One region of the Mesobacillus boroniphilus genome, then DNA from elsewhere that is predicted to be linked to it. Evidence: a T-box and tRNA genes for the amino acid it is inferred to sense, from the RefSeq annotation. Region 1 holds a T-box; the other holds one or more tRNA genes.
What was found. A T-box is a leader RNA that pairs with one kind of tRNA and senses whether it is charged. The one in region 1 lies ahead of DYI25_RS11680 (valine--tRNA ligase), so its partner is inferred to be a tRNA-Val.
Positions count from the first base shown of each region.

Region 2: it encodes a tRNA-Val, which carries the amino acid that the T-box ahead of DYI25_RS11680 (valine--tRNA ligase) is inferred to sense. The anticodon was not compared.

Region 1 is NZ_QTKX01000001.1:2,267,088-2,282,418, reverse strand. Features, by position in the region: gene DYI25_RS11710 (uroporphyrinogen-III synthase) at 1-126, shown strand, start outside; gene hemB (porphobilinogen synthase) at 123-1,103, shown strand; gene hemL (glutamate-1-semialdehyde 2,1-aminomutase) at 1,178-2,470, shown strand; gene spoVID (stage VI sporulation protein D) at 3,516-4,685, shown strand; gene ysxE (spore coat protein YsxE) at 5,032-6,069, shown strand; gene DYI25_RS11685 (hypothetical protein) at 6,088-6,282, opposite strand; T-box leader at 6,649-6,893, shown strand; gene DYI25_RS11680 (valine--tRNA ligase) at 6,939-9,581, shown strand; gene DYI25_RS11675 (bifunctional folylpolyglutamate synthase/dihydrofolate synthase) at 9,654-10,967, shown strand; gene DYI25_RS11670 (sensor domain-containing diguanylate cyclase) at 11,047-12,765, shown strand; gene DYI25_RS11665 (hypothetical protein) at 12,790-13,680, opposite strand; gene DYI25_RS11660 (type II secretion system protein) at 13,690-14,121, opposite strand; gene DYI25_RS11655 (prepilin-type N-terminal cleavage/methylation domain-containing protein) at 14,126-14,551, opposite strand; gene DYI25_RS11650 (hypothetical protein) at 14,685-15,263, shown strand; gene DYI25_RS11645 (VanW family protein) at 15,310-15,331, shown strand, end outside.
Region 2 is NZ_QTKX01000001.1:331,418-346,748, reverse strand. Features, by position in the region: gene DYI25_RS01720 (L-lactate permease) at 1-198, opposite strand, end outside; gene DYI25_RS01715 (IclR family transcriptional regulator) at 579-1,361, opposite strand; gene DYI25_RS01710 (fumarylacetoacetate hydrolase family protein) at 1,407-2,186, opposite strand; gene DYI25_RS01705 (malate synthase G) at 2,336-4,516, opposite strand; gene DYI25_RS01700 (FAD-linked oxidase C-terminal domain-containing protein) at 4,672-6,138, opposite strand; gene DYI25_RS01695 ((Fe-S)-binding protein) at 6,138-7,496, opposite strand; gene DYI25_RS01690 (FAD-binding oxidoreductase) at 7,499-8,824, opposite strand; gene DYI25_RS22710 (FadR/GntR family transcriptional regulator) at 8,872-9,564, opposite strand; gene DYI25_RS01680 (DUF2515 domain-containing protein) at 10,117-11,217, opposite strand; tRNA gene DYI25_RS01675 (tRNA-Val) at 11,507-11,579, opposite strand; gene DYI25_RS01670 (NUDIX hydrolase) at 11,676-12,296, opposite strand; gene DYI25_RS01665 (hypothetical protein) at 12,424-12,645, shown strand; gene DYI25_RS01660 (TRAP transporter permease) at 12,685-14,625, opposite strand; gene DYI25_RS01655 (DUF1850 domain-containing protein) at 14,630-15,163, opposite strand.

The DNA.
Region 1 (15,331 bases):
GGTCCTGTTACAAAAAGGAAGGCAGAGGAGTGGGGATTGAAGGTCCATGCCATGCCGGAAAAATACACCGTCGAAGAGATGCTGAAAAGTGTTGCCAACTATATAAAAATGGAGGGTAATCTATGAAACACCTTGAATTCAGCCGCCATCGCCGTCTTCGTCAGACAGCGAATATGCGCGCACTTGTACGTGAAAACTATCTTCGCACGGAAGACTTAATCTATCCGCTTTTTGTCGTTGAAGGAGAAAATGTAAAAAACGAAGTTTCTTCAATGCCGGGAGTCTATCAATTATCCCTTGATAACCTAAAAGAAGAAATCACTGAAGTGGAATCTCTGGGCATTAAATCTGTGCTGCTTTTCGGCGTTCCGAACGAAAAAGATGAAGTAGGCTGTCAGGCTTATCATGACCACGGAATTTTGCAGGAAGCGATCCGGGTCATCAAAAAGGCTTTTCCTGATATGGTCGTCATTGCCGATACTTGCCTTTGTGAATACACAAGCCATGGCCACTGCGGCGTAATTGAGGATGGCAAAGTTCTTAACGACCCTTCTCTTGAGCTGTTAGGAAAGACGGCTGTCAGCCAGGCACAAGCAGGCGCGGATATCATCGCACCATCAAACATGATGGACGGTTTTGTCACAGCGATCCGTTTTGCTTTGGATGAAGCAGGATACCATGATGTTCCAATCATGTCCTATGCTGTAAAATATTCTTCTGCATTTTACGGTCCTTTCCGCGAAGCAGCAGAAAGCACGCCGCAATTTGGCGACCGCAAATCCTACCAGATGGATCCGGCAAACCGCATCGAAGCTATGCGTGAAGCTGAATCAGATGTTATGGAAGGCGCAGATTTCCTGATCGTCAAACCGGGCATGCCATACCTTGACATCGTCCGTGATGTGAAAAACAACTTCAACCTGCCTGTCGTCATCTATAATGTGAGCGGTGAGTACTCAATGGTCAAAGCAGCAGCTCAAAACGGCTGGGTTGACGAAAAGAGCATCGTGATGGAAATGCTGACAGGAATGAAGCGTGCCGGATCAGACCTGATCATCACTTATCATGCCAAGGATGCAGCACGCTGGCTGAAGGAACAATAATATTTAAAAGGCTCTGCGCATATTCGAGGTATCTTGAGAGGCACGGAGCCAATAAAATAGAAATGAGGGATAGTATGCGCTCATATGATAAATCGATTGCAGCTTTTAAAGAAGCGAAAGAACTATTGCCTGGAGGAGTAAACAGTCCCGTCCGCGCATTCAAGTCTGTCAATATGGATCCTATCTTCATGGAAAAAGGGAAGGGTTCAAAAATCTATGACATCGATGGCAATGAATATATTGATTATGTATTATCATGGGGACCACTGATCCTTGGCCACACGAACGACAAGGTCGTTGAGGGAATCAAGAAAGTAGCGGAGCTTGGGACAAGCTTCGGTGCACCGACAGTTGTTGAGAACGAACTTGCACAATTAGTCATTGACCGTGTGCCTTCAATTGAGATGGTAAGAATGGTATCTTCGGGAACTGAGGCAACGATGAGTGCATTACGCCTTGCCCGTGGGTATACAGGCAGAAACAAAATCCTTAAGTTTGAAGGCTGCTACCATGGACATGGTGACTCATTGCTTATAAAAGCTGGCTCAGGCGTCGCCACGCTTGGTTTGCCTGACAGCCCTGGTGTTCCTGAGGGAGTTGCCAAGAACACGATTACAGTACCATACAACGATCTTGAGAGCGTCCGTTTCGCATTTGAACAGTATGGTGATGATATTGCCGGCGTGATCGTAGAACCAGTAGCTGGGAATATGGGTGTTGTACCACCTGTTAAAGGATTCCTTGAGGGACTTCGCGAAATCACTACTCAGTATGGAACAGTATTGATTTTTGACGAGGTTATGACAGGCTTCCGCGTAGGGTATAACTGTGCACAAGGCTATTACAATGTAACACCTGACCTTACTTGCCTTGGCAAGGTCATAGGCGGAGGCCTTCCAGTAGGCGCATACGGCGGCAAGAGAGAAATCATGGAGCAAATCGCTCCAAGCGGTCCGATTTACCAGGCAGGGACGCTATCAGGCAACCCGCTTGCGATGACAGCTGGACTGGAAACATTGAAGCAGCTAACGCCGGAATCATACAAAGAGTTTGAACGCAAAGCCGATATCCTTGAAAATGGACTTAAGGCTGCGGCGGAGAAATACGGAATTCCGCACACAATCAACCGTGCAGGATCCATGATCGGCATCTTCTTCACAAATGAAAATGTTATCAACTATGAGGTAGCTAAACAATCGAATCTTGAATTCTTTGCAGCATACTACCGTGAAATGGCAAACGAAGGAGTATTCCTGCCACCATCACAGTTCGAAGGATTATTCTTATCAACAGCACACACAGACGAAGACCTGCAAAAAACAATCGAAGCAGCAGAGAAGGCATTCTCCAAGCTGCAGAATAAATAATGATATGACACTCTCCTATTGGGGAGTGTTTTTTGTTGGGTGAGGGTGTTAGGGAGGCGGGGGGACAAAAGGCGGGCGTAATCTCTTAAGTATGTTTGTTTGAAGTAGGTCCGGGTTTGGACAAAATGCGTACGTATTCTTTTAACTTTGTCTGAAGTAGCCCCAGGTTTGGACAAAAGGCAGTCGTAATTTCTTAACTTTGTCCGAAGTAGCCCCAGGTTCGGACAAAACGCGGCCGTATTCTCTTAAATTTGTCCGAAGTAGCCTGAGGTTTGGACAAAATGTCTACGTATTCTTTTAACTTTGTCCGAAGTAGCCCCAGGTTTGAACAAAAGGCAGTCGTAATTTCTTAACTTTGTCCGAAGTAGCCCCAGGTTCGGACAAAAGGCAGTCGTAATCTCTTAAGTTTGTCCGAAGTAGTCCCAGGTTCGGACAAAACGCGGCCGTATTCTCTTAAGTTTGTCCGAAGTAGCCTGAGGTTTGGACAAAATGTCTACGTATTCTTTTAAGTTTGTCCGAAGTAGCCCCAGGTTCGGACAAAAGGCAGTCGGAATCTCTTAACTTTGTCCGAAGTAGCCCCAGGTTCGGACAAAACGCGGCCGTATTCTCTTAAGTTTGTCCGAAGTAGCCTGAGGTTTGGACAAAATGTCTACGTATTCTCTTAACTTTGTCCGAAGTAGCCCCAGGTTCGGACAAAACGCGGCCGTATTCTCTTAAGTTTGTCCGAAGTAGCTTCAGGTTCGGACAAAAGGCAGTCGTAATCTCTTAAGTTTGTCCGAAGAAGCATCAGGTTCGGACAAAATAGTCTAAGATGGTAGCCCGTCGTTCGACCACAATCCTGTCATCATCATAAAACCTGTCCGAATTCTCCCTGCTGTGATTTCTTCAAGCAACTCCTTTAGCAAGAATTCTCTCTTATTAATTTGTGCATCTTCCCATCACCAGCTCCATTTTATGTTCTAAATTATCATAAAAGTAAATACAGACTCATAAAGTGTTAATGACATAGTGATTTTACGTTTAAGGAATGAAAGGAGGAGTCGCTTTGTCTCAGGGGAATCAATCGTGCCTGCGATTTTCATTAGAAGAGTCTGTGTGGTTTCAAAGAGGACAGGAAGTCGCGGAGCTTGTCTCGATTTCACTCGATCCGAATATAACCATCCAGGAAAATGAACAATATGTATCCATTCGCGGATCGCTGGAATTGACTGGGGAATATACATGCCATGAACAGCAGCAAGAGAATGATGAACAACTCTCTGCTCTTAAGTACGTCCATTCTGTCATGGAGAGGGAAGAAGGGGTCTATGAATTCCTTCACCGTTTCCCGGTGGATATCACAATCCCTAAAAACCGGATTGAAAGCATTTATGACATTGATATTCAAGTAGAAGGATTTGATTATGTTTTTCCGGAAAAAGACCGCCTGAAGCTGAACGCAGATCTTGCCATCACTGGCTTATACGGCGAACAACAGCATGAAGCTGATCAGGAAGCTGACAGTGAAGAGGCGGAGGAACTGGAGGTCAGTTACCGTGAGGAAGCTACTGCAGAAGTTGCGGTTGAAACAGAAGCCGATACAGATGCAGAAACTGATAGCTATAACACAGAAGATAGTGCTGAACTAGACTTCCCGGAAGCTCCTGCCTATTCGTTTGTCCAGCAAAATGAAGCATTAAATGAACAGGAAGAGCAAGGTTCCTACGAAGAAGAATTGTATGCGCCATTCAGGGCAGAAGCAAAGAAAGCGGCTGATGCTGAAGAAGGATCTGAACCTGAGCTGCAAGAGCAAAGAGAACCGCAACAAGTGCCGGAGTATGCTTTAAGTGACTTCAGAGGTGAGCCGGAGCCTGTTGCAGAGGTCGAAGAAGAGCAGGTGGAACTGGAGGTAGAAGACCAGCCAGAGGCAGAAAATATGCCTGCTGAAATGGAGGAATCTCCGGAAAGCTCATCTTCCCCATTATTGAAGAAGAAAAAGCCAAATATGAAAAAAGGCATTTCGATTGCAGAGTTTTTGGCGAGGAAGGAAGAAGAAACAGAAGTTGCCAAAATAAGAGTGTGCATTGTTCAGCAAGGCGATTCACTTCAATCGATCTCTGAACGCTATGATGTACCTGTCCAGCAGCTTCTACGGGTGAATCATTTGAGTATTGACCATGAGGTCCACGAAGGTCAGGTGTTATATGTTCCTGGAGTAGTCGTTCACCATTCCTAATATTTTTCACAAGAAAGTATAAAATTTTTGCTCCAGCGCCAAGCCCCTCGAGCGTTTCGGTCCTGCCGATGAAGTCAAAGAACGACTTCACTGTCTGGGCCTCTGAGGCACAGGATGTGCAGACCTGGCAGCCACAGGACGTGGCGTTATAGTCGGGCAACTCTTGTCGGGGTGACCAAGGCGCTTACGCTTTTCTTTGTAGCAACGCCTTGTCCAAAAGGAGGCTGGTTGTCAGGGCTGGCTTCGCTGCTGGCTGGGATTGCTATAGCTTTTACTATGGGCAGGTGTCTAACACCTGCCCAGCTCTGTTTATTCATATTGATGTCCAGAAAGTAGGCGAGATCCGATGGATGATCGCAATTTTTTGAAAGAAGAATCTGCAGTGTTAAAGCAGTATCCTATTGAACCGTATTTTGCAGAGGATTTCGGCAAAGTAAAAAAAGTCTATACGAAATCAGGGACATTCGCTCTAAAGAAAATCCATCCGTATGAGGGTACGGATTTTATCAAGCATATACAAAATCTTTATCAAAAAGGCTATAACAGGATTGTTCCAGTATATCCGGCAAACGATGGAAGATATGCAGTTTTGCACAATAAGTCCCTGTATTATTTAATGCCCTGGATGCCGAATGAGACAAGGGAGGACCAAACACAAAGACACCAACAATTATTCAGGGAATTGGCGAGGATGCATACCTTGTCAGTCAAAGAACTGGAAATCAGCTCGGAAGTTAAGCAAGAGCATTATGAACAAACGTTAAAGGAATGGGAAAAGGAAGAAGAGTTCATAAATGGATTCCTTGAAAGCTGTGAAAACAGGGTGTATATGTCCCCGTTTGAGCTGACATTCTGCCTGTATTACATCCAAATCCACCAGGCAATCCAGTTTGCCAAACAGAAACTTGAAACATGGAATGAAAAAACGAAGGAGCAAAAGAAAACGAGGACTGTAACGCTTCACGGAAAAGTTTCTTCTGAACACTTCCTGTTCGATGAAAGAGGATACGGGTATTTTATCAATTTCGAGAAGGCGAGGCAGGGGTCGCCCATCCAGGACTTATTGCCGTTTTTAGCAAGATCCCTGAAGACCCAGCCCCAATACGGAGATGAAATAATCGACTGGATTTATGTATATCTGAAGTATTTTCCATTCCGGGAGGATGAAATGCAATTATTCATGAGCTATCTTGCCTTTCCCTCAGGAATCATCCGCGTCGCTGAAACGTATCATCAGCGCAAAGCGGAAGTGGATGAAAGGAAGTTTGTCCAAAAACTTCAGCGCCAGTACTGGCTCTTGAGCAATACAGGTTATGTAGTGACCAAAATCGACGAACTGGAGAAGCAAAAGGAGCAGGCAAAACAAGAAGGAGCCCAGAGCTAAAAGATGCTCTAGGGCTCCTTAAATCATTTCAAATTTTATTGCCAGTGCAATCAAGATGAAAATTGATAGCAAGAATACATCAAATGTCGACGGAAAAAACAGGGTTCGGATTCCCTGGAACACACAAAAAGGAATAATGAGCTGAGCACAGACCGCACGCGCCGTCCTGGCCCACTTCGGGAGTGTATAAGGATTATACCTTCGTCTCTTCATCGCCATCCCTCCAAACAATCAGGTATCCCTTTATAAAATCAAAAAGTATTTATTCACTTCGAGAATTGTCCAGCTCCAGCGCCTAGCCCCTCGAGTCGCTTGTCTAGCTGTGGCTCCTAACTCCTCGAGACGCTTCGGTCCTGCCAATGAAGTCAAAGAACGACTTCACCGGTCGGTCCTCCAGCGCTTGTCGTGGCTGACCAAGGCGCTTGCGCTTATCTTCATTCTATGAGTGATTGGCCCAAAATGTGCGTATTGTTCACACATCGAGGCGTAAAAAGTATAAATTAATAAAAAATAGGAAATGATGATTGACGTCAATCCACTTTTTTGGGTAGTATATCTAGTATACAAAACACATAATAAAGCAAAGCTTTGACAGGGAAGAGTACATGAGCAGCCAGCTTCAAGAGAGGGAGTCCATTAGCTGGGAGGACTTCTAAGCCGGAACCATGGAAGGTCGCCCTTGAGCATCGCCTGGGAACGGATTTCTCTTAGTAACAGGCGACGGTGAAGAACCGTTATCCGTATTTGAGCCAGCAGCAGAACTCAGTTTTTACCGTTGCTGGGAAAAAAGGTGGTACCGCGAACAAACTCCATTCGTCCTTTTATGGCGAATGGAGTTTTTTATTTTTCAGGAAATGAATGGAGGAAAAATGATGGAAGAGAATTTGTCTATGCCGACTAAATACGATCCGTCTTCAATCGAGCAAGGACGTTATGAATGGTGGATCAAAGGTAAGTTTTTCGAAGCGAAGGACGATGAAACGAAAAAGCCTTATACAATTGTCATCCCGCCGCCAAACGTAACTGGAAAGTTGCATCTTGGTCATGCGTGGGATACAGCGCTTCAGGATATCCTGACACGAATGAAACGCATGCAGGGATATGACGTATTATGGCTCCCAGGAATGGACCATGCGGGCATCGCGACACAGGCAAAGGTTGATGAAAAACTGCGCAGCCAAGGCATCAATCGCTACGAACTGGGCCGTGAAAAGTTCCTAGAAGAATCATGGAAGTGGAAAGAGGAATATGCACAGCATATCCGCAAGCAGTGGTCAAAGCTTGGCCTAGGACTAGACTACAGCCGCGAGCGCTTCACATTGGATGAAGGCCTATCCAAGGCTGTAAAAGAAGTATTCGTATCTTTATATCGCAAAGGACTGATTTACCGCGGGGAGTACATCATCAACTGGGACCCTGCTGCAAAAACAGCCCTTTCTGATATTGAGGTTATCCATAAAGATGTCCAGGGTGCTTTCTACCATATGAGATATCCACTGGCAGATGGCAGCGGCCATATCGAAATCGCAACGACAAGACCGGAAACGATGCTTGGCGATACTGCGGTTGCAGTTCACCCAGAAGATGACCGCTATAAGCACCTGATCGGCAAAACCGTCATCCTTCCAATCGTTGGCCGTGAGATTCCGATTGTTGGCGATGATTATGTCGATATGGAATTCGGTTCTGGGGCAGTTAAAATCACGCCTGCACATGATCCTAACGACTTCGAGATCGGAAACCGCCACAATCTTGAACGTGTCCTTGTTATGAACGAGGACGGCTCAATGAATGCAAGAGCAGGCAAGTACAATGGAATGGACCGTTTTGAATGCCGCAAGCAAATCGTCAAGGATCTTCAGGATGAAGGCGTTCTATTCAAGATTGAAGAGCATATGCATTCTGTTGGACATTCTGAGCGAAGCGGAGCAGTAGTCGAGCCATATCTATCAACTCAATGGTTCGTTAAAATGCAGCCGCTTGCTGACGAAGCCATCGCCCTGCAGAGCAAGGAAGAGAAGGTTAACTTCGTACCAGACCGTTTTGAAAACACATATATGCGCTGGATGGAAAATATCCGCGACTGGTGTATTTCCCGCCAGTTGTGGTGGGGACACCGTATCCCGGCGTGGTACCATAAAGAAACAGGCGAAGTTTATGTTGACCACGAGCCGCCTGAAGACCCTGAAAACTGGGAACAGGACAATGACGTTCTTGACACCTGGTTCAGCTCGGCCCTATGGCCATTCTCGACGATGGGCTGGCCAAATGAAGAAGCAGCTGATTACAAGAGACATTATCCAACTGATGCACTTGTAACAGGCTATGATATCATCTTCTTCTGGGTTTCAAGAATGATTTTCCAGGGGCTTGAATTCACTGGACAGCGTCCATTCAAGGATGTACTGATCCACGGACTCGTTCGCGCAGAAGATGGCCGCAAAATGAGTAAGTCACTAGGCAACGGTGTTGATCCGATGGATGTCATCGACCAGTATGGTGCCGACTCACTCCGCTACTTCCTGACAACAGGAAGCTCACCGGGGCAGGACCTTCGTTACAGTACGGAGAAGGTTGAAGCGACCTGGAACTTTGCCAATAAAATCTGGAATGCATCCCGTTTTGCGTTGATGAACATGGACGGCCTGAAATATGAGGAAATCGATTTGAGCGGCGAGAAATCTGTTGCCGACAAGTGGATTCTGACAAGATTGAATGAAACAATCGAGACTGTGACAAGATTGTCTGACCGCTATGAATTTGGTGAAGTTGGCCGAGCGCTATACAACTTCATCTGGGATGACCTGTGTGACTGGTATATCGAAATGGCGAAGCTTCCGCTATACGGTGAAGATGAAGCGGCTAAGAAGACAACTAGATCTGTTCTTGCATATGTTCTTGATAACACGATGCGCCTGCTTCACCCATTCATGCCGTTCATTACGGAAGAAATCTGGCAGAACCTTCCTCACAAGGGAGAGTCCATCACAGTTGCAAGCTGGCCGCAGGTTGATGCTGCTTTGACTGATAAACAAGCTGCAGACGATATGAAGCTGCTTGTTGAAGTGATCCGTGCAGTAAGGAATATTCGCTCTGAGGTGAACACTCCTCTTAGCAAAAAGGTTGATATGTTCCTGAAGGCGAAGGATGAAAAGACGTTAAGCATGCTTGAAAATAACCGTGGCTACATCGTTCGCTTCTGTAATCCGGAAAATCTTGAAATCGGGCTTGAAGTCAACGCTCCAGAAAAAGCAATGACATCAGTTGCGACAGGACTTGAAATCATTATGCCACTTGAAGGCCTTATTAACATTGATGAAGAAATCGCCCGCCTTCAAAAGGAAAAAGAGAAGCTTGATAAAGAAGTAGAACGCGTACAGAAGAAGCTGGCAAACGAAGGCTTCGTTAAGAAGGCTCCCGAGAAAGTCATCGAAGAGGAGCGCGCAAAGGAAAAAGACTACTCTGAAAAACGTGCAGCAGTCGAAGCGCGCATCAACGAATTGAGAAACTAATTACAATAAAACATCAAAATTTGAAGGCGAACCAGTATTGGTTCGTCTTCATCTTGAATTGAGGTGTGTTAGATGTTTGATACATATGAAAAAGCAATTGATTGGATCCATGCAAGACTGAGACTTGGAATCAAACCGGGACTTTCAAGAATGGAATGGATGCTTGAAAGACTGGACCATCCCGAAAGAAGGATTAAAAGTATTCATGTCGGAGGCACAAATGGAAAAGGCTCCACTGTCACGTTCCTTCGTTCCATTCTGCAAGCTGCTGGATATAAAGTAGGAACTTTTACATCACCATACTTTGAGCAATTCAATGAAAGAATCAGCATCAATGGCCAGCCTATCAATGATCAGGAACTGATTGAGCTGACAAATGTTATCAAGCCTCTTGCAGATGAATTGGACAAAACTGAACTGGGCGGGCCGACTGAATTCGAAGTCATCACGGCGATGTCTTTATACTACTTTTCGAAGATGTCTCCTGTGGATGTTGCCATTTACGAGGTAGGTCTTGGCGGCCGTTTCGATTCGACCAATGTCATTCATCCCCTGCTTTCAGTCATCACTAGCATCGGTCTGGATCACACGGCAATCCTTGGTGATACCTATGAAGAAATTGCCTTTGAAAAAGCAGGCATAATCAAGAACGGTGTAAGCATCATTACTGGAGTGAAGCAGCCCGAAGCACTGGATGTAATCAGAAGAAAAGCGCTTGAAAGCAAGTCTCCGCTGTACCATCTGTGCGATGAATTTTCTACAAGTTCAAGAGAGTCTCTAGAGCGTGGTGAAGAATTTTCATTTTCCAGCATGTTCGGCCAGATTCGGAATCTGAGAACCACTATGATCGGTTCATATCAGGTAGACAATGCTGCCTGTGCTGTAATGGCTAGCCAGGTCCTTTCAAACTACTATTCCTTTATGATCGAGGAGGAGCACATCAGGAAAGGACTAACTCAAGCATACTGGCCTGGCCGGCTTGAGATTTTAAGTGAAAATCCTATAGTCCTGATCGATGGAGCACACAATGAGGAAGGAATAAATGCGCTGGCACGTGAAATAAAATCTCGATATGCCGATAAAAAGATTAATATCCTTTTTGCGGCTCTTAAAGATAAGAAATTGGACAAGATGATCGCGACTCTTGAAGAGGCTGCTGATCAATTGACTTTCACGACATTTGACTTTCCGCGGGCAGCATCTGCAGAAGAGCTAATGGATGTTGGAAGAAATAAAGGTAATAACTACATCGCAGTTGATTATCAAGACTTTTTTCATATGAAAATAAATGAATTAAACAAAGATGAAATTCTAATTGTTACAGGCTCTCTTTACTTTTTATCAGAAGCAAAGCCTATTATCGTGAACGTGTTGAAAAATAAATAAGAAAATTATGACATTCGACAAAAACTTTGCTAAACTATTAAAAAAAGCGTGACTTTTTACCTAAGAAGGAGGTGGATAGATGAAAATATCACCAATAATCAAAAACTCGATTTGGTTTACCTGGCTGCTGGTCGTTCCAGTCGGGATATGGGTGACCTATCAAGTCTATCCACCCCTTGATGTTAGCGTATGGGAAGTCATTCCCTTTCTTTTCCTGATGGCCGTTGTGGCTGCAATGCCAATGGTGGTCAACAATACGCCGATCTTCTTGATTCAGTGGGTATCACTCGCAGTTTTCCTGACTTATGGGATTTTTATCGAGATGGTTCTGATGCAGATTTCTGTGTTAATCCTGTTAATGAGGCTTCGCGTCCAAAAGGCTGATATGTACAGGGTTCCTTTAAACTCGTTAATGTTCTTCATCGTATCATTGGTGAGCGGTCTACTATTTTATGCCCTGGGTGGAAGCCATGGGGCTCATTTGGCAAAGGATCCGTACACTTATGTCCTCGGAACTGTTTACGGCATCAGTAATTATGGGGTTAACACACTATGTCTACTATTACTGCAAGCGGTCGTCCTAAAACTGAAGGGACCTTATTTCGGAAAAGATTTTATCTGGGAAACCGTCACGACCTTGATTACCTTCCCGATTGGGTTTGTGCTATACGAACTATATTTGAGTGATATGGAACATTATTCGTTATTATTTGTCGGGATTCCTTTTGCGAGTCTATCTATCATTCTCAGTCTCTATTATTCGAGCGGCAAGGTGAACCATTATTTACAGAGCGCTGCCGAAATTGGGCACCAGCTGGCGGAAAGATTGAAAGCTGATGAAGTACTCGACCTTTTTGTTCAAAAGCTGATCGAGATGCTGCCGGTTGATTATGCCTACATTATGGATGTAGTAGATGAAAAGGAACTAAAACTAATACATAAGGTGGAATTTGGGGAAGTCCTTGATCCGATTGCCGAGCCTCTAGGAAAAGGTAAAGGAATTAGCGGGCTTGTATGGGCAGAGAAGAAGCCTGTACTCTTCCATTCGAAAAAACAATGGAGGCATATAAATTCAGGTTATATGCCTCCAGCTGCTGAAAGTATCCTTAGTGTGCCAATCGTCAGGAACAATCAGGTCATTGGTGTCCTTGTCCTGGCCGCTAACAAAAAAAGGGCTTTTGAAAAATCGCAGTTGATCATTATTGATATCCTTTGTTCGCACTTTGCGATTGCGGTGGAAAATGCAAGACACCACGAGAAAACGAAGGAATATAGTGAACGCTGTGCATTGACGGGGCTATACAATTACCGCTACTTTGAAAATATGCTATCCTCAGAATTCGGAAAATTACAAAAAGGAGAAAGAGATCTCCTATCCCTGATCCTGCTCGACATCGACCACTTTAAATCCGTCAATGATACATACGGACATCAAAGTGGAAATGAGATTTTAGTTGAGCTTGGTGAACGGCTAAAGAAAAGGATCGGAAATATGGGTACTGTTGCCCGATATGGCGGGGAAGAGTTTGTGATTCTGCTCCCTGACATGATGAAAGGCGATGCCCTGAAATTAGCAGAACAAATCAGGCTATTGATTGCCGAAAATCCTTTCAAACTGCTGCAATCGATGGATGAAGAAGGAAAGCAGCTGCTGGTCAAAATTACTGCGTCAATTGGCGTAGCCACTGCCCCTCAGGATGCTGACGATTCACTGGCATTGATCAGGCATGCTGACAGAGCATTATATGTCGGCGCGAAGCGATCCGGGCGGAATCGGGTTGCGGAATATGTGAAATAAAGGGCTGACCCTGTGGGTCAGCCTTTAATATTGAACTTCTATCCCATTGACCGGGTCTATAAACCATTCAATATTAAGTGGCTTAGGGCATGCAGTTGGATCTCCCCCTGGGAAAGGGTTATAAACAGCGAGCTTTCCGAGTTTATCTACGTAATAAGTGAAACCATAAACGCATATTGAGGAATTGCTTCCATTTATCGACTTATCGTCCAAAGGAACGTTAAATATTGCATCACCATACACAATTAACTTATCGCCGCCCTTTAAAACAACACTTGAATTAAAAAAAGCATCACCGTGAATGATTAATTGGGTGTTCCCTTTTAGTTCTACTGATTGAGTAAAATAACTAGATCCTTGGTATTCATCTATTTCTTTTCCGCCTGCCATTTCATAACTCTGCCAAAATTTATGGTTAAACGAACTGATAGGTGGTGCCGGCTCCCCTGCACGGGAAGGTTTCTTTTTCTCAACAGTAATTTTATTGGTCAAAACCTTTGTTTCTTTATCTGTTTTTCCGGTACTTTTAAATGAAACGATAATTTTGTCGTTAGTTGGTCTTGCTATGGTAGCATCTGTAATGACATATTTATTATTGCCTTCAACCCTAGAAGCTGGTAAGTTGTTGGAATTTAATACTTTACTTTTTATGTTTTGATAAAATTGTGAGTCAAATAATGAAGTTGAATAATGAGAAACCTCCTGATTCGAAACCTTTACAAGTTTGTATAAAAGGGTCTCGTAGTGACCTACACCCATTTCAGCAATATCTGTAGCTTTATTGATCTCATCCGTCTTGTTAAATTGCTTTCTTGCTGATAAGGCCATACTGCTCATCGATAGAGCGAATGTAAACGTTATTGTGATAATGACTAATACCAGGACTAGGGCATAACCTCTATCATTTTTTAGCATAATTTCTCCTTAATACCTTTTTATAATAGTTTCAATTTCGTATGACTGTCCTTGTTTGTTTATTAATTTTAAATCGATTATTAGTGGAGCATGGGATGGTATTACTTTTTCTCCCTCAAAAGGAATGGGATTATTGTTGCCAGCTTTTATTTCAACAGAAATGCCCTGTTCATTTAATGGCTGTGTGGAACCGCTTTGTCCAATGGACAGTCTTTTGTGTACTTTATCATAGCTGAGTATATACTCAGCATTGTTAAGATGATGCTGTTTGATTGAGGCAAGCATGATATTGGCTGCCTGGTCTAGGTTGTTTTTTTCGGATAATTGTTGATAATTTCTATTGAAGCCAAATAAAACGCTGTAAATAATTGTGGTTGCCAAAGTAAGGATTGCAATCGTGACCAGAACTTCAATTAATGAGAGTCCCTTTTCATTTTTCATAAATTCACCTTCTTATATATGTAAAAGTTTCTGAAAAGCTATCAGGATTGGAATTGTCCGCGACACTCACCTTCACCAAAATTAAATTCTCTACACTTTTTTCAAATTTGGCCGATATGCTAAATGAGTTGCCCACTGTTTTATTTGTAAGTAATTCCACCCCGGTATTATCCAATGTACACTCTGAATTTGTACAACCGCTGAAATTGGCCAGCTTGTTTTTTGTTACATTCACTTCTATTAAGTTAACAATTTTTTGCGCAGTTTGTGATGTACTTAATTTATTCTCGTTCTTCTTAATAAATATTGCAGATTGGCTGAAAAAACCAGCAAAGGAAGTAAGGATAATTGAAATGATGACAATTGATAACAGAACCTCAATCAAAGTCATTCCTTTCTGATTATAGGACTTTTTTACCATTACTTTCATCCTCCGCCTTCTAAATCTAGTAAATATATTATACAATAGAAAAAAGTGAAAATTGTCATATTTTGAGATTTTTAGTTTGGGTTTCTAAAAAAATGTTGAAATCTGAAAGCTACTTTATTTCTTTGGGAGTGGGATGATGGAAGGGTTGCTATTTTTACTAATATCGATTGTAATAACGTTCATTGTTATTTTTGTAGTTCCATTGGGCTTGATAAAAAAAGAAAAGATGATTCTGGCTTTTTCAGCATCCGTGATCGGGATAATGGGACTGATTTCAGTTTTTATTATTGAATTATGGCAGGTTATGGCACTTATGCTATTGCTTGCAATCAGCACAGGTTATATATTTGTAAATCGGTTCACTAGTGCAAATGAACTGGTACCATTAGCAGAGCGTGTGCACAGCAATAGGGAATCTGAAGAGTACGAAGAATCTGAAACTAAATCACTTCCAAAAAAGGAAATGGAAAACGAATTTGTTCTCCGGCCTATCACAGTCCGCCCTGCGAAGAATATAACCAACATAGAGGAAGCGCAACCTTTATACGAAGAGGATATATCTTTTTTGGAAGACCGAAATCGATTACATAATGACATTCCTGAAACCAATGCCGGTGTTTATCATATCGGCACCTCCGAATCATTTGAAGATGACCGCTGGATGGTTGAGGAATATGAACCCAAAAAAATATATGCTGGTACTCATTCTTGAATTTTAATAATAGTGTACCAATTTTATTGCCGGGAGGACTACATACGTGAGAAAGCAGCAAATATTAA
Region 2 (15,331 bases), 1.9 Mb from region 1:
TCCTGCTACAATCAAGCCGTGAACCGAGGCGGCAGCAACATTGGCACCAGGTACCTTCCATACGAATAATGCAAGGCCAATTGCCACCAGATAAGAAATTGGCATTGCTTTGCTTGCTGGCCATCTTAGCCCGACCAGGAAAATTCCTACCGCGAGAATCGGCAGAAGGGATAAAAACGCTAACATTCCAGTACTCACCAAAAACCATCTCCCTTTTGTTTGATAATAAAAAACGATAAATTCCTTCGTTGCGGATGACGCAACATTGTTATATAACTATAAGATTTATGTTATATAACACCTATTACTTATTATACAAACTATCTAGCAGGATTTTCAACAATTTTAAGAAAATTTAGATTATTATATTAATAAAAGAAATTTTGCAGCCTTTCTCAATCATCAGGTTTCATTTGCCAAAATTAGCTGGATATTAGTTTTTTATACAAAAATCAAGCAGTGAGAAGTCTGGATGGTTTTTTTATGCTTCAAGTGAAATCACATACACGGTTTTATATGGGAAAAAACAAAAAAAATTTGCCCGATATAATGTCGAACAAATTTTTTCATACTTTTTCTTAATTCAGTTGATTTTGTTTTGAGTAGCCAAGCCTTGAAGAAATCTGTAATCCCACATTCACCATTTTCTGTTTCAGCTGCTGAAGTCTTTCCTGGGTCATCCGGATTGACGGTCCTGAAATGCTGACGGCAGCTACTACTTTTCCAAGATGATCGAAAATAGGGGCGGCAATACAGGTGATTCCACTTTCATTTTCTTCGAGGTCCAATGCATATCCCGATTGTCGGACTCGAATCAGTTCCTCGAACAAGATATCTTTATCAGTAATCGTTTTATCAGTATGCATGGGCATACCTTTACGATCAATAATTTCATGGACGACGGCAGAGGGCTGATAAGCAAGGATTGCTTTTCCTACGGATGTACAGTGCATAGGTGCCCGCTTTCCAACTTTCGAGTGCATCCTTAATGTCTCAGTTCCTTCCAGTTTCTCAATATAGACGACCTCTCCCTGATCATATACGACAAGATGGATTACTTCATTTGTCTCATTCTCTAGCTCCTGGAGGAATGTTCTTGCTTCTGCTCTTAAATCGATGGAATCAAGGAGTTTAGAACTGATTTCGAGAAATTTATACCCCAGCTTATAACGGCCTGTCGCATCATCTTGTTCTATATAACCATATTGGGCAAGAGTTGACAGTATTCTGTAAACAGAGCTTTTATTAATGTCTATTTGTTTTGAAATCTCTGTTACTCCCAATCCGCCTTTTTTCAAACTGACCAATTGAATGATATCCAGTGCCCGGCTAACTGATTTAACAACATTTTCCCTTTCCATTTCACTCACCTCATGTACTGCTGCCCCTTGAATTTTGCGGCTTGATCAGCTGGCAGTTGTTTTTTCCTTCACAATTGTAAAAATATTTTTAAGCGTCCCTATCTCATCAATCTTGCACTCAATTACATCTTCTGCTCCCACCAACTCTGCACCAACAGGGCTGCCAGTGAGGATTACATCCCCTGGCTTAAGGGTCATTACCTTAGTCAAATAAGAAATCATTTTACGAATTGGAACGATCATCAATTCAGTAGGACTGTTTTGCTTTTCGGTTCCGTTCAATTTTGCCTTTACTTTTATATTGAAAGGATCCAGTTCAGTTTCGATCACAGGTCCTAAAGGCGTAAAGGTATCAAAGGATTTGCCAATTGTCCAATGCCCATCCTGATGGAAAAAGCTCGGGGCTGTTACATCATTGCCGATGGTATATCCAAACACATAGTCCAAAACTTCTGATTCTGGAACATCTTTTGCTTCCTTTCCAATCACGACGGCAAGTTCAGATTCAAATTTCACCTGCTCAGTGCCTGCTGGTATCACAATTTCTTCTTCTGTACCAATGACAGAAGAAACTGGTTTAAAGAAGAACACAGGAATTTCTGGGAGGTCAGCTGGGAGATCCTCTTTATTTGCGACAAAATTGGCTCCAATTCCAATTATTTGGTTGGGAACAAGTGGAGAAAGGAACTTGACCTCTTCGCTTGAAAAGACATCTCCTGTATAATCCCAGTTCCCAAAAATATCTCCCGAAACTACCTGAATGCCATCATTCGTAACGACACCTGAATAAACCTTTTCATCAACTGTAAATCTAGCGAATTTCATAATACTGCTCCTTTCTGCAATTCAAAAATATCTAGTTATGTATGTCAGCCATAGTTTTTATTTCTTGCCAGGCTCGTAAATTGGTCTGCACTTTTAATATTGATACAGGGGCACTCTAATTCGAATTAGAATGCCCCTGTGAAATGGATTTAGTTTTTCACAGCATACTTCGCTTTCGCTTCCTGTCGACGGCGATGAAGGATTGGTTCTGTATAGCCATTTGGCTGCTCATAACCGAGGAAGACTAGGTCGCACGCAGCCTGGAAGGCTACCGAGTTGTCAAAATCCTCAGCCATTGGACGATAGGAAGGATCCAGTTCATTTTGCTTATCAACAACTTTTGCCATTCGCTTTAAAGTCTCCATCACTTGCTCTTTTGTACAAACTCCATGGTGAAGCCAGTTTGCCATATGCTGGCTGGAAATCCTTAATGTTGCTCTGTCTTCCATCAACCCTACATCGTTGATGTCAGGAACCTTGGAGCAGCCGATTCCCGACTCCACCCAGCGGACTACATAACCGAGGATTCCCTGTGCATTATTATCAAGCTCTTCCTGGATTTCCTCTTCCGTCCACTGCGGGTTTTCAGCAACAGGGATTTGAAGAATTTCATCCCGGTAATCCTTTGATTCGCCTGCCAGCTCATTCTGTACTTCAAACACATCAACCTGGTGGTAGTGCAGTGCGTGCAATGTCGCAGCAGTTGGAGATGGCACCCATGCCGTATTGGCTCCCGCCTCTAAGTGGCCAATCTTTTGCTCAAGCATTGGTCCCATTAAATCAGGCATTGCCCACATTCCTTTTCCGATTTGAGCATGTCCCTGGAATCCAACATCAAGGCCTGTTGCAACATTGGACTTTTCATAAGCCTGGAGCCATACGGATGATTTCATATCATTTTTGCGGACCATTGGGCCGGCTTCCATTGAAGTATGCATCTCATCTCCAGTACGGTCCAGGAATCCAGTGTTTATGAATACAACCCTGTCTTTTACCTCACGGATACAAGCTTTAAGGTTAAGAGTTGTTCGGCGTTCTTCATCCATTACACCAATTTTAAGAGTATGGCGCTCCAAACCGACTAAATCCTCTGTCCGGTCAAACAACTCATTAGCAAATGCAACTTCCGTTGAACCGTGCATCTTTGGTTTTACAATATAGACTGAACCCTTGGAGGAATTCTGGTAATTTGTATTTCCAATAACGGAATGCTTTGCGATCAAGCTTGTAAACACTGTATCAAGAATTCCTTCTGGAACCTCATTTCCTTCAGCGTCAAGGATAGCATTGCTCGTCATCAGGTGGCCCACATTGCGCACAAACATAACTGATCGGCCATTAAGAGTAAATTCTTCTCCATTAGGAGCTTTGTACTGGCGATCAGGATTCATTGTCCTGGTCATACTGCGGCTGTTCTTGTTAAATGCCGCAGTAAGATCGCCCTTCTGCAATCCCAGCCAGTTACGGTAAACGACAACTTTATCCTCGGCATCAACTGCTGCCACGGAGTCCTCGCAGTCCATGATTGTTGTCAGTGCTGCTTCAAGGAGGATATCTTTTACCCCAGCCTTATCAGACTTGCCAATCGGATGGTTCTGATCAATCTGGATTTCAAAATGCAAACGGTTATTTTTAAGCAATACTGCCTTTGGCTTTTCTGCATCTCCCTGGTAACCGGCCAATTTTCCCTCTTCCTTTAAACCAGTGGTAGTACCATCGGCCAGAGTAGCAGCAAGCTTTCCATCGACAATGGCATATTTCACCGCGTCTTTATGGGAGCCTTCAGCTAATGGAGCAGCCTGGTCAAGAAAATTCCTGCCATAGGCGATAACTTTATCACCGCGAACCGGGTTGTAACCAAGGCCTTTTTCAGCTCCATTTTCTTCGCTGATGGCATCAGTGCCATAAAGTGCATCATACAGACTTCCCCAACGCGCATTTGCTGCATTGATCGCATAGCGCGCGTTATTTACCGGGACTACTAGCTGCGGACCGGCCTGGAAAGCAACCTCTTCATCAACCGCTTCTGTTGTAACCTGATAATCTTCTGATTCCGGCTCCAGGTAACCGATTTCAGTTAGGAACGATTTGTACTGTTCAAAATTGACATTATCATTGTTTTCCCGATGCCATTCATTCAATTTATCCTGGATTTCATCGCGTACTTTCAAAAGCTCCTTATTTCGGGGAGCCAGATCCTGAACTAAGCTGCCCAAACCAGACCAGAATTGTTCCTGATCCACCTCTGTTCCTGGAAGAACCTCTGAATTGATAAATTCATAGAGTTCTGCTGCTACCTGTAAGTTACCCGCTTTTACATAGTCTGCCATGAGATTTCTTTCCTCCCTTTACCTTTTCTAATTCGAGTGTTGTTTCTTATTACGAAACGCTGTTTCAAAATTTCTTTAAAAAAATCATAGCATGAATTTTGATGATTTTTCAAACTATTTTATGAATATTTTTTTATTTATAATTTTTCTGATATTTATAATATTGAAGCCGCGGCAATTTCCTTCTTTACTTCCACACAACGTCCCGGAGATGGAAAAAGTTTGCCTGCATTCAATAGATTTTTAGGATTGAATACCTGTCTGATTTCTGTTTGCGCCAGGATCTCCTCATCTGTGAATACAAATCGCATTTCTTCCCTTTTCTCAATCCCCACTCCATGTTCACCGGTTATCGTTCCCCCGACATCTGCACATACCTTTAAACACAGGCTCCCAGCTTCAAGAGCTCTCTCTGATTCCCCTGGTTTTCTAGCATCAAACAGAACAAGCGGATGCAGATTGCCATCCCCCGCATGAAAAATATTGGCGATTCTCAGCCCAAATTCTTCACTTATTTCATTGATCCGCTTTAAAACCTCGGGGAGTCTGCTTCTTGGAATTACACCATCCTGTACTAAATAATCAGGTGATATTGCACCCATAGCCCCAAATCCCGTTTTCCGGTTGGCCCACCATCTAGCCCTTTCTTGTTCACTCTGGGCCGCTTTTACTTCACGGACATTGTTGTTATTGCACACCTTCAGGATCTGGTTGATTTGTTCATCAAGTCCAGCAGCAATACCGTCAACTTCTATCAGTAGCACAGCCTCTATGTCCTTTGGATGTCCGACAGGAAATGCGGCTGCTTCGACTCCTTCAATTGCGGTTTTATCCATCATCTCCAGAGCAGCGGGAACAATTCCAGCTGAAATAATGTCTGACACTGCTTTACTGCCATCTGCTACTTTGTCAAAATAGGCCAGCACGGTTTGCTTCCCTTCAGGATTCTTTAAGATCCTCACCGTTATTTTTGTAACGATGCCTAATGTGCCTTCAGAGCCTGTCAATAAACCAAGCAGGTCATAGCCAGGCAGATCAGGGACACCATTTTTTCCAATTTCTGTAATATCCCCATTGGGCAGTACGACCTCAAGTCCAAGAATATGGTTAGTCGTTACACCATATTTCAGACAGTGAGCCCCTCCCGCGTTTTCAGCTACATTGCCGCCGATTGTGCAGCAATACTGGCTGGATGGATCCGGAGCATAGTAATATCCTTTATCTGAAATGGAGTTGGTGAGCTTAAGATTGACAAAACCAGGTTCCACAACTGCACGCCTGTTTTCAAAATCCACACTCAAAAGCTTTTTCATCCGGACCATACTGATGATGACCTCTCTATTCAGCGGAATTGCTCCCCCGCTCAGACCGGTTCCTGCTCCTCTTGCAAGAAATGGAAGGTCATTTTCATGGCAATATTTAACGATTGCAGCGACTTCAGCTGTATTCTTCGGAAAAACGACCATCCTTGGCAGATGCTTATGGAGGGTAAAACCGTCACAATCATAGGCGAGAAGGTCTTCCTTCTCATAAAGAATAGACTTGCGGACCGGGTCATAGCCAACGATTTTAGCGAGATTCAGAACGTGAGGATCCTTCGATTGAATGCCTTTCCTTGCCATCACTTTTCCTCCTTCAGGCTGTCTTCTTTTTGATACGCCCAATCAAGCAGCTGAATCGTATGGACAACTTTTTGGTTTCTTCCATGCTTCTGCACTCCTACTGCCATCTGAAGCATACATCCTGGATTGCCCATCGAGATCATTTCAACATCTTCCGGTACATTCTCCATTTTACTATCAAGGACAGCACCGGCCATATCAGGGTTTGTTATATTATAAATCCCCGCACTTCCGCAGCAGCGGTCAGAGTTAGGCATATGCACCATTTCAACCCCTGGGATATCCAAAAGAATATCACGCGGTTCCTGACGTATCCCCTGTCCATGGGCCAGGTGGCATGCATCATGATAAGTCATCCTGACGTTCATTTCGGCTTTCGGCTTTTCATATCCAGTGTCATGGAGGTATTTAGAAATGTCTTCTACCTTTCGGGAGAATTCTAAAGCCCTGTCATGCCACTCGGGATCGTCACGGAACAGTTCATGGTATTCCTTCAGCATACTTCCGCATCCAGCCGCGTTAACAATGATTTTATCAGCATCCTTAAATGCTTCAATATTTTTCCTTGCAAGCTTCCTTCCTGTTTCCCTGTCACCAGCATGGACATGCAGTGCCCCGCAGCAAGTTTGATTCCGGGGGATGATGACATCGTTGCCATTGCGAGTCAATACATTAATGGTTGCTTCATTGACATCACTGAACATGACGTCCATTACACAGCCAGTCAGCATCGCAACTGCTTGTTTTGTCTCTGTTTTTGCCTTGATCACATCTACATTCTTATATTTTTTACGAACAGGTTCATTGACCTCAGGCATGATTGCTTCCATTTCAACCAGGTGCTTTGGCATAATATTGATCAGCCCAGTTTTCCTGACAGCCTTCTGGATCCCGCTCTTTTGGTAAAATTTCAGCATGCTTCCTAATGAATTCAGGCGATTTTGATGCGGGAACAGCTCTTGAAGGAACATCTTGCTCACAGCACCCTTCCAGCCATCCAATGGCATAGCCTGGCGAATTTGCCCACGGGCTTCTTCAATCAGGCCTCCGACATTGACATCAGCTGGACAAGCAGTTGTACAGGCACGACAGTCAAGACAGGCAAACACAGGATCCATAAATTGTTCATTCACTGTCAACTTTCCTTCAGCAACCGATTTGATCAAGTGCACCCTTCCTCGAGGTGAATGCTGCTCCTGCCCGGTAATTTCATAAGTTGGGCAAGATTCCAGGCACATGCCGCAATGGACACAGTCAGCCCATTTATTTTCATCTGGCAGGTCGCTCCAAAGATAATTTCCTAAAGTTTTAGATTCGCATGCAGGCTCCTGCTTTAAGTCTATCTCTCTTAAACTCACGATTATATCCCCCCAACAAATCGTCCAGGATTCAGGACTCGATTTGGATCAACCTTTGTTTTGATTCCATCCAGAATAAACTGGTGTGCCTGCTTTTCTCCCCATACATTTACCTTTTTGCGCAGTTCAAGAGGCAGATGCTTAACTACAGCATATCCGTCAAGTTCTTCCGCTTTGTCCCTTAATGAATGGATTGCAGAAGGAATATCTTCCTCTGCTCCCCTCAGCACCACCTGGCTCAGTCCATGCCCCAAGCCGCCATGTGCTTCTATCAGGAGATTATGGGAATCCTGAATGACCTGACACTCTTGCAATATTTTGATAACATTCATATTCACAGTGCCAACCTTCAATATTGCTTCTGTTTGATTTTCATCTTTATTCACTGCACTGCTTGGCGCATTTTCATAAAATTCATTCCAGAATGATTTTGCCTCTTCATTATGGAGAATGTCGAGCCTGATTCCATACGGCTTAAGCTTTTGGAAAAAGTCTTCCTGGTACTTTACGGAGTTTTCCACATCCTCAAAGCTGACCGCAAGTGTGTAAACCTTTTCATTTAAGAGTTTTGCTGATAAGGATGGATTGATCAGCTCCAGAGCAACTGGTTCAATTACGGTATCCAGGAGTTTTACTGCAAAAGTCCTTGCATCTTCGAGACTTTCTTCAGGAAACTTAAGAAGTAAAAGGCTTTCATATTTTGCTATAGGTCGAAGCTTTAATGTGATTTCAGAGATTACACCCAGAGTACCCATTGCCCCGATATACAACTTGTTCATATCATAGCCTGCAACATTCTTTACTACTTTTCCTCCTGATCGGATGACAGTGCCGTCGGGATAAACAAGCCTCAGTCCAATAACTGCATCACGAGCCGATCCATAACCAAGACGTTTTGGACCGCTGTCATTTGCTGAAATAATTCCTCCAATTGACGCCTTGGCAGGGAGAAATGGATCAAGGGCGATCTTTTGACTGAATTCCAGCAGGTAATCCTGGATTTCCTTAAAGGGAGTACCCGGTTTAACTGTAAGCGTCATATCCCCGGGAACATGCTCGACAATGCCTTTGTAGTTTGACAGTGACAACAGAAGATCAGCACTTTCGGTTGTTCCCCCATAACCTCTTTTTGTTCCTCCGCCAATGACGTTTACTTTTTTGCCTGTTTCATTGGCATATTTTAATAGATTCGCAATTTCCTCCTCAGTATTCGGAAATACCGTTAACACCCCTCCATTACCAAAAGGATTCTTATCGTCTCCAGATTCCAATATTTGAGTTTCAGGAAAAAAAGTTTTTATCTCCGTTAAAAGCCCGGCGGTAATCATGGCAGCCCTCCAACTGTTTCTAATTAAGAAACAAAGAAATTTGTATTTTAAGCATTTAAAACCGAACTTGTTTTAAGTAAATCTTCTACATAATCAAGATGTTCCTGCATCAATTGCTTTGCCATTGCAGGCTTTTTATTTTGAAGCATTTGATAAATCCGGTTGTGCTGGTCGGTGATCTCTTCAAAAACTTCCCTGTCCTCTTTAATAAATTGATGAAATCCGATCATCGTTTTTTGCATGGATGCTGAAATGAATTCCAGGAGTTGGATAAGGATTTCATTACCGGCAGCTCTGGCTATGGCCAGATGGAAATTATAATCAGCCTCCCAGCTATTATCATCGCCTCCAGAAAGCAACGCATCCATCAGCTCCAAATCAGCCTCGGAACGATTCTCCGCAGCAATTTCTGCGATACCAGGCTCAAGCAATTTCCTGACCTGAAAAAGCTGGCTGATGTCTTCTGAACTAGGAAGCAAAAGATGGTTGTTAAATAACCTTCCGGAATCGAACTTGCATATGTAGGTACCTTCCCCCTGCTTCACGGTAACGGCACCCTTCCCTTTCAGGGTGGTAATAGCGTCCCGTACCGCTGAACGCCCAACTCCGAACATGTCACAAAGTTCACGGACAGACGGAAGTTTTTCTCCTGGAAGAAATGTCCCTGCTTCAATCATTTTCTCGATTTGCTCCGTAACCGACTCAGACACTTTTTTATTTAAAATCTTCTCTACCTTCACAACATCACCCCCTCCTCATCAGATATCACATATCTGATATGTGTCATACTTAAATATATTTAATCATTAAAATATGTGCGAATCAACAAAATAGTTTGAAAATATTAAAAAATCAAATTTATTAGTTTTCAGGTTATTTCTTTCGATCAATCACCTTAAAAGAATATAAGTAAGAACAAAAAGCGCAAGCGCCTCGTTCAGCGCCGACAAGCGCTGCCGGCCTTATAGCGCCACGTCCTCGCTTTCGGTCGTGCGATGAATCGCTCCGATGCATTCCTAGTCCTATGGCTGGCGGGTTTTGAACATCGTGTGCCACGGAGGGCCTGACGGTCAAGTCGTTCTTTGACTTCATTGGCAGGACACCGAAGCGACTCGAGGGGCTAGGCGCTGGAGCTGGATTAAGACCCCATACATGTAGTTATCCACAACTAGATAATTTTATAATTTCCTAAACAATGAAAAAGGATAGGGTCTATTCCCTATCCTTTCTATGTCATACCTATATCCCATTTAGAAATATCAGCCTATATCATTAATTACTATTTTAATGTTTTAATCAAGAATCGAAATAATCTTTTTCGCAAAAGCAGCAAGCTCTAACCTCTCAAGTGTTTGACAATAGTCAAATTCAATATTTCCAATCGAAGGATCATCTAACCCGTCAAGATACTCCAATACATTAAAATCACTAAACCATTCCCCTCCCTCGGCTTCAGGATGTTTAACGTTTTTCCATACATTTTGAAGTGTAGGGCTATAGATCTTTCTTGCCCCGGGTTTTAGCTTACATGAACTCAATTTAATTTGATATTTCAGCCCTGGGATTCCCTCATGCACATCGTTAAATATATGAGGCCAGTAATCTTTTCTTGAACCCGAATGAGGATGTGCCATTGCCCACTCTTCTACCTTATTCAATATCTCTTTATCAAAAAGGATGGCATAAAGTCTCTTTCCTAATTGGATTCGTTCGTCCAATGATTCAAACTGGTTCACTGTCTGGCCAGCCAGTTTAGTCACACCATAGTCATTGTAGGGGAAAAGAATTTGATTGAAGGACAAAAAATCCTGTAGTTCAAACTCCAGGGTACTGAATACATCTTTGATATAGTTCTGATTTTGAATGACTCTATTTTCGATATAGTTCTGTTCATTGATAATCAGGCCAATTGTGAGCAGAGATGAATTTGAAGATTTCCAGTAATATTCCCAAATCGTCTCAATAAAGATGGAAACATTAAAGTGGGGAAGCAGCCTGAATAACGGTTTTTTCCTTTTAACACTTTCTTCATAAATCAGCAGCTGTGGATAGGCATCATGGAAAATAAGCCAATTCCCTCGTTCCAGGAATGAAAAAAAGGAGCTTTTTTCTTTTTTAGATAACAGCCTTGTTAAAAGCTCTGCTTTTAAATCCGTCATGTTCCATCCGCCATTCCGGGAGACCATATGGGCCAGGAAAGCCCACTGGATTTCCGGGTGCTTTTTATAAAAATCAAGATACGCTTTCGTTCTAGTAATATTGTTCTTGTTTAGTTCCTCGGTTTTAAACTTGATCTCTTGTATGATTTTTCTCTCTGTTTCAGAGGGGTTTTTAGCCAATGTCACTTTTTGCTTTCTCAGCAAACTTTCTTTTAGTACTTCAATAGACGACATTACTTTTCTATTAAAAAAGAATATTGTCCCTTCCCCCTTTTTTCTTAAGGTCTAGATAAGAAGTGTAATTTATATAAAATAAAAAGTTCCTCTTCCATTCTATTGCAGTTTTATTTAATAAATGAGCCAATCACTCAAGAAAGACAGTACCTGCCCGCTAATCTTTTTGATACACCACAAGCGGTAATGCTCAATAAGCAAATACCGCCAAAATTTGATGTGAAACAATAACTATTCAACAAACAAAAAAAGCTTCAATCCTTATGAAAAGGATTGAAGCTTTTTAGTATGATTCCTACTGGGTTCGAACCAGCGACCTCTACCCTGTCAAGGTAGCGCTCTCCCAGCTGAGCTAAGGAATCGTTATCCAGTTTGTCCTGTTTTTAACGAGGACATTTATTAATATATACCGGAATGATTGTAATGTCAATATAATTTTCGTGCAAAAATATCCTAATCTATAATTTTTTAATTGCCTCAATTACACTTTCTATATATGTATTTTCATGAGGAACAAAATCATTCTTGGTCACAATCATGCTATGTAATTTCTTTTCATTATCCCCGCTTACCAGAAAACCTTCTACTATTACTTTCTGTACCTTACCAAACCATAAATTTTCAAAATCAGTCAGTTCTGCCATCATGATCCCCGAGACCTCTTCTGTTTGCAGACTGTAATTATCGAAAGATTGATGTTGATCATACAAAAAAACATGACATAATTCGTTATCGATGAATCCAGGACTGTTCAATGAATCTTTGATAATCCCTAACGAATGCAAATCCTCCAGGGCCAAGTCAATCCCAAGCTCCTCTTTCACTTCTCTTAAGCCATCCACATGACTTTCATTTGCAAGAATATGCCCCGCTGCCGTAATATCCAACAGATTGGGATAATCATTCTTAACTGAACTGCGGACTTGAAAGAAAAGATAGTCCTTGTTGCCTATCCTCTCTGTTAACCAGCAATGAAAGGTTTCATGCCAATGTCCTGCTTTATGTACTTCCGACCTCGTTTCGATTCCTATCCAGTTTCCCTGTTGATCAAAAACCTTAAGCAATTCATTCTCCATCATTACACCTCCTTTCTAAATTATACCATATTTCTCTTCGCAAGATCACGAACAAACGTTCTAAAAAAGATTGAATAAAGAACTAATGTTCGGGTATAATAAGATTAGAAAATATAAGGAGTGAGAGCGCATGAATGCCCTTCTGGAAAAATCGCTTAGTGAAAACCTTCCTGTGGAGATGATTTATCTTGCAGCAAATAACCAAATTACCCAACGGCGGATTATCGTAAAAGAAATGCATGAACGTTATTTTAAAGCTTTCTGTTTTCTCAGAAAAGCAGACCGCCTGTTCAAAAAGGAAAACATACTTTCAGTTATGCCTGAAAAACGCAAGCTTCTTAAATCAAGCTAAAAAAAGAAGCCCTTTAGTAAGGACTCCTTTTACATTTTATTAATTTGCTGCCTTTGGTTTCACTGATTCTTTATCCTTGATCATCAATTGAAGTGCAACAAGCAGGACAAAAAGACCGAGACCGATTATGTCTGTCATACCCTCTGGGTAAATCAGCATAATACCTCCTACAATTCCCAGCACTCTTTCCCACCAGTACAATTTCCTCAGCCAGTAACCGATTATGCCAGCACCAATTGCCAGCATACCTGAAATAGCTGTGAATACCACCCAAATTAATTCTGTCCAGGTTGTATTGATCATCAGGAGTTCAGGAGATAACACGAACATATAAGGTATGATAAAAGCGGCGATCGCCAGCTTGGCCGAATTCACACCAGTACGCAGCGGTTCCCCACCGGAAACTCCTGCCGCCGCAAATGCCGCCAGCGCAACCGGAGGCGTGATATCCGCAATAATACCGAAATAGAAAACAAATAAGTGAGCCGATAAATCTGGAACACCCAACAGGATAATCGCCGGTGCAGCGATTGTTGATGTGATAACATAGTTAGCCGTGGTTGGCGAACCCATGCCTAAAACGATTGCTGCAAGCATCGTCAACATCAAAGTTGGAATCAAGTAACCTCCTGAAAGATCGAGCAAGCCATTTGCAAGCTTCAAGCCAAGGCCAGTCTTAGTAACTACTCCAACAATGATACCTGCAGCAGCTGTAGCTGCCGCTACTCCAAGGGCTGTCCTCGCACCATCAACAAGTGCATCGATCGCGTCTTTGAACCCGATTCTCGTTTCTTTACTGAACGCACTGACAATGACGGTCGATAGAATTGACCATAATGCAGCACGCATGATACTCATACCGCTTACCATCAATATAATAACAATCAGGATAGGCAAGAGCAGATAAATCTTTTTAAGTACTTCTTTTCGATTAGGCATTTCTTCATCGGATAAACCTCTCAGGCCGATCCTTTTCGCCTCAAAGTGCGTCATGATCCAGATACCAGTAAAATATAATAATGCCGGAATGGTCGCTGCCTTGGCAATATCCCAATAAGTTATTCCGCCGCCGATGAATTCAACCATCAGGAATGCTGCCGCTCCCATGATTGGAGGCATTAGCTGCCCTCCAGTTGATGCCGCAGCTTCTACGGCACCCGCGAATTCTTTGCGGTAGCCAAGCTTTTTCATCATCGGGATCGTAAATGAACCCGATGTAACTACGTTAGCCACTGAGCTTCCACTGATTGTTCCTTGCAGGGCGCTGGAAAAAATTGCAACCTTGGCTGGTCCACCAGTACTTTTGCCCGCAACGGCTACTGCGAGGTCATTGAAATATTGACCCACACCCGTTTTTACAAGGAATGCACCGAACAACAGGAACAGGAATATGAATGTTGACGATACACCTAGAGGAGTTCCTAAAATCCCCTCAGTCGTAAAGAACATTGTTTGGACGAGTGATTCCAGGTCGAGACCCCTGTGCGCCAAGAATCCTGGCATATAAGGTCCATAAAGGGCATAAGCCATGAATAAACCTGCAATAATCATGATCGGCAAGCCAACCGTCCTTCTTGTCGCTTCCAGGACCAGGAGGATAGCGGCAATACCAATGTAGAAATCTGTTGGTGTCAAACGGCCGACACGATTAACGAGTTCGTCGATCATCAATGGCCAATAGGCTCCGACAGCAACAGCAATCACAGCCAATAGGAGATCGTACCATGCCACCTTTTTTTCCTTAAGATTCTTCTTCCTTGCCGGAAACAGCAAGAAGATCAGTGCCAGAGCGAATCCCAGGTGGATAGAACGCTGCAGTTGGGCAGTTAGTATCCCAAATATAGAGGTGTATAGCTGGAATACTGAGAAAGCCAGAAGCCCGAAGAAAACAACCCATCCCATCTTGCCTGCCAATTTTCTAGTTGCGGCCTCAGGATCATATTTCTCCAGAAGCTCTTGTTGTTTTTCTTGAGATACCATTTCTTCATTTGTCGTCAAGGATATTCACTCCTTCCAATTGCTTCAATAAACTAATTGCCTCAATCTTTATCCGCACCCGTGAGCCTGGCTCAATCGACTTTGACAACGGGTACGTTATGTCTTCATAAATCAGGGTGTGGTTTGCCCGGACTTGGCCCAGCCGCAAATCAAATTGTGCAAATTCCCTGGTCATATTTGTTATATAGTACTTGCCATCCTTCATTTCAAAGTTCTCACCATCTGCAATTTCTGATGGCATACCGATAGCAAAATCTTCATACTCCAATTCGTATTGTCTGATTTTATGGGTTTCAGTAACTTTGTAGCTTTCAATTACATCCGACAGATGGATTGAATGCTTATACTTTATTTTAAAGGTTTCCCCTGCATTAATTGGTACATAGCAGAGTATATCATTATTTTCAGGTGTAAGAAAAACTAGAGCTTGTTTGTAAGGGATATTGATTACGATCATTGATAAAAAAATGATGAGGGTTAACAGAACGAAGAATTTTGATTTAATCCAGTTTATTTTCATAACACTTGCCTCGCCTGTCCAATTTCTCCGATGGAGTACTTTCTAATGTTTGCGCATTGATTGTTTCTATTTGTAGTTAACGTGCCTAATGTATCCTGACAGCCTTGGCTCTTTTCTTACTCCCCTTAACAGACAATGCGTTATGAATCGTCGGTGAGAAAGCATAAC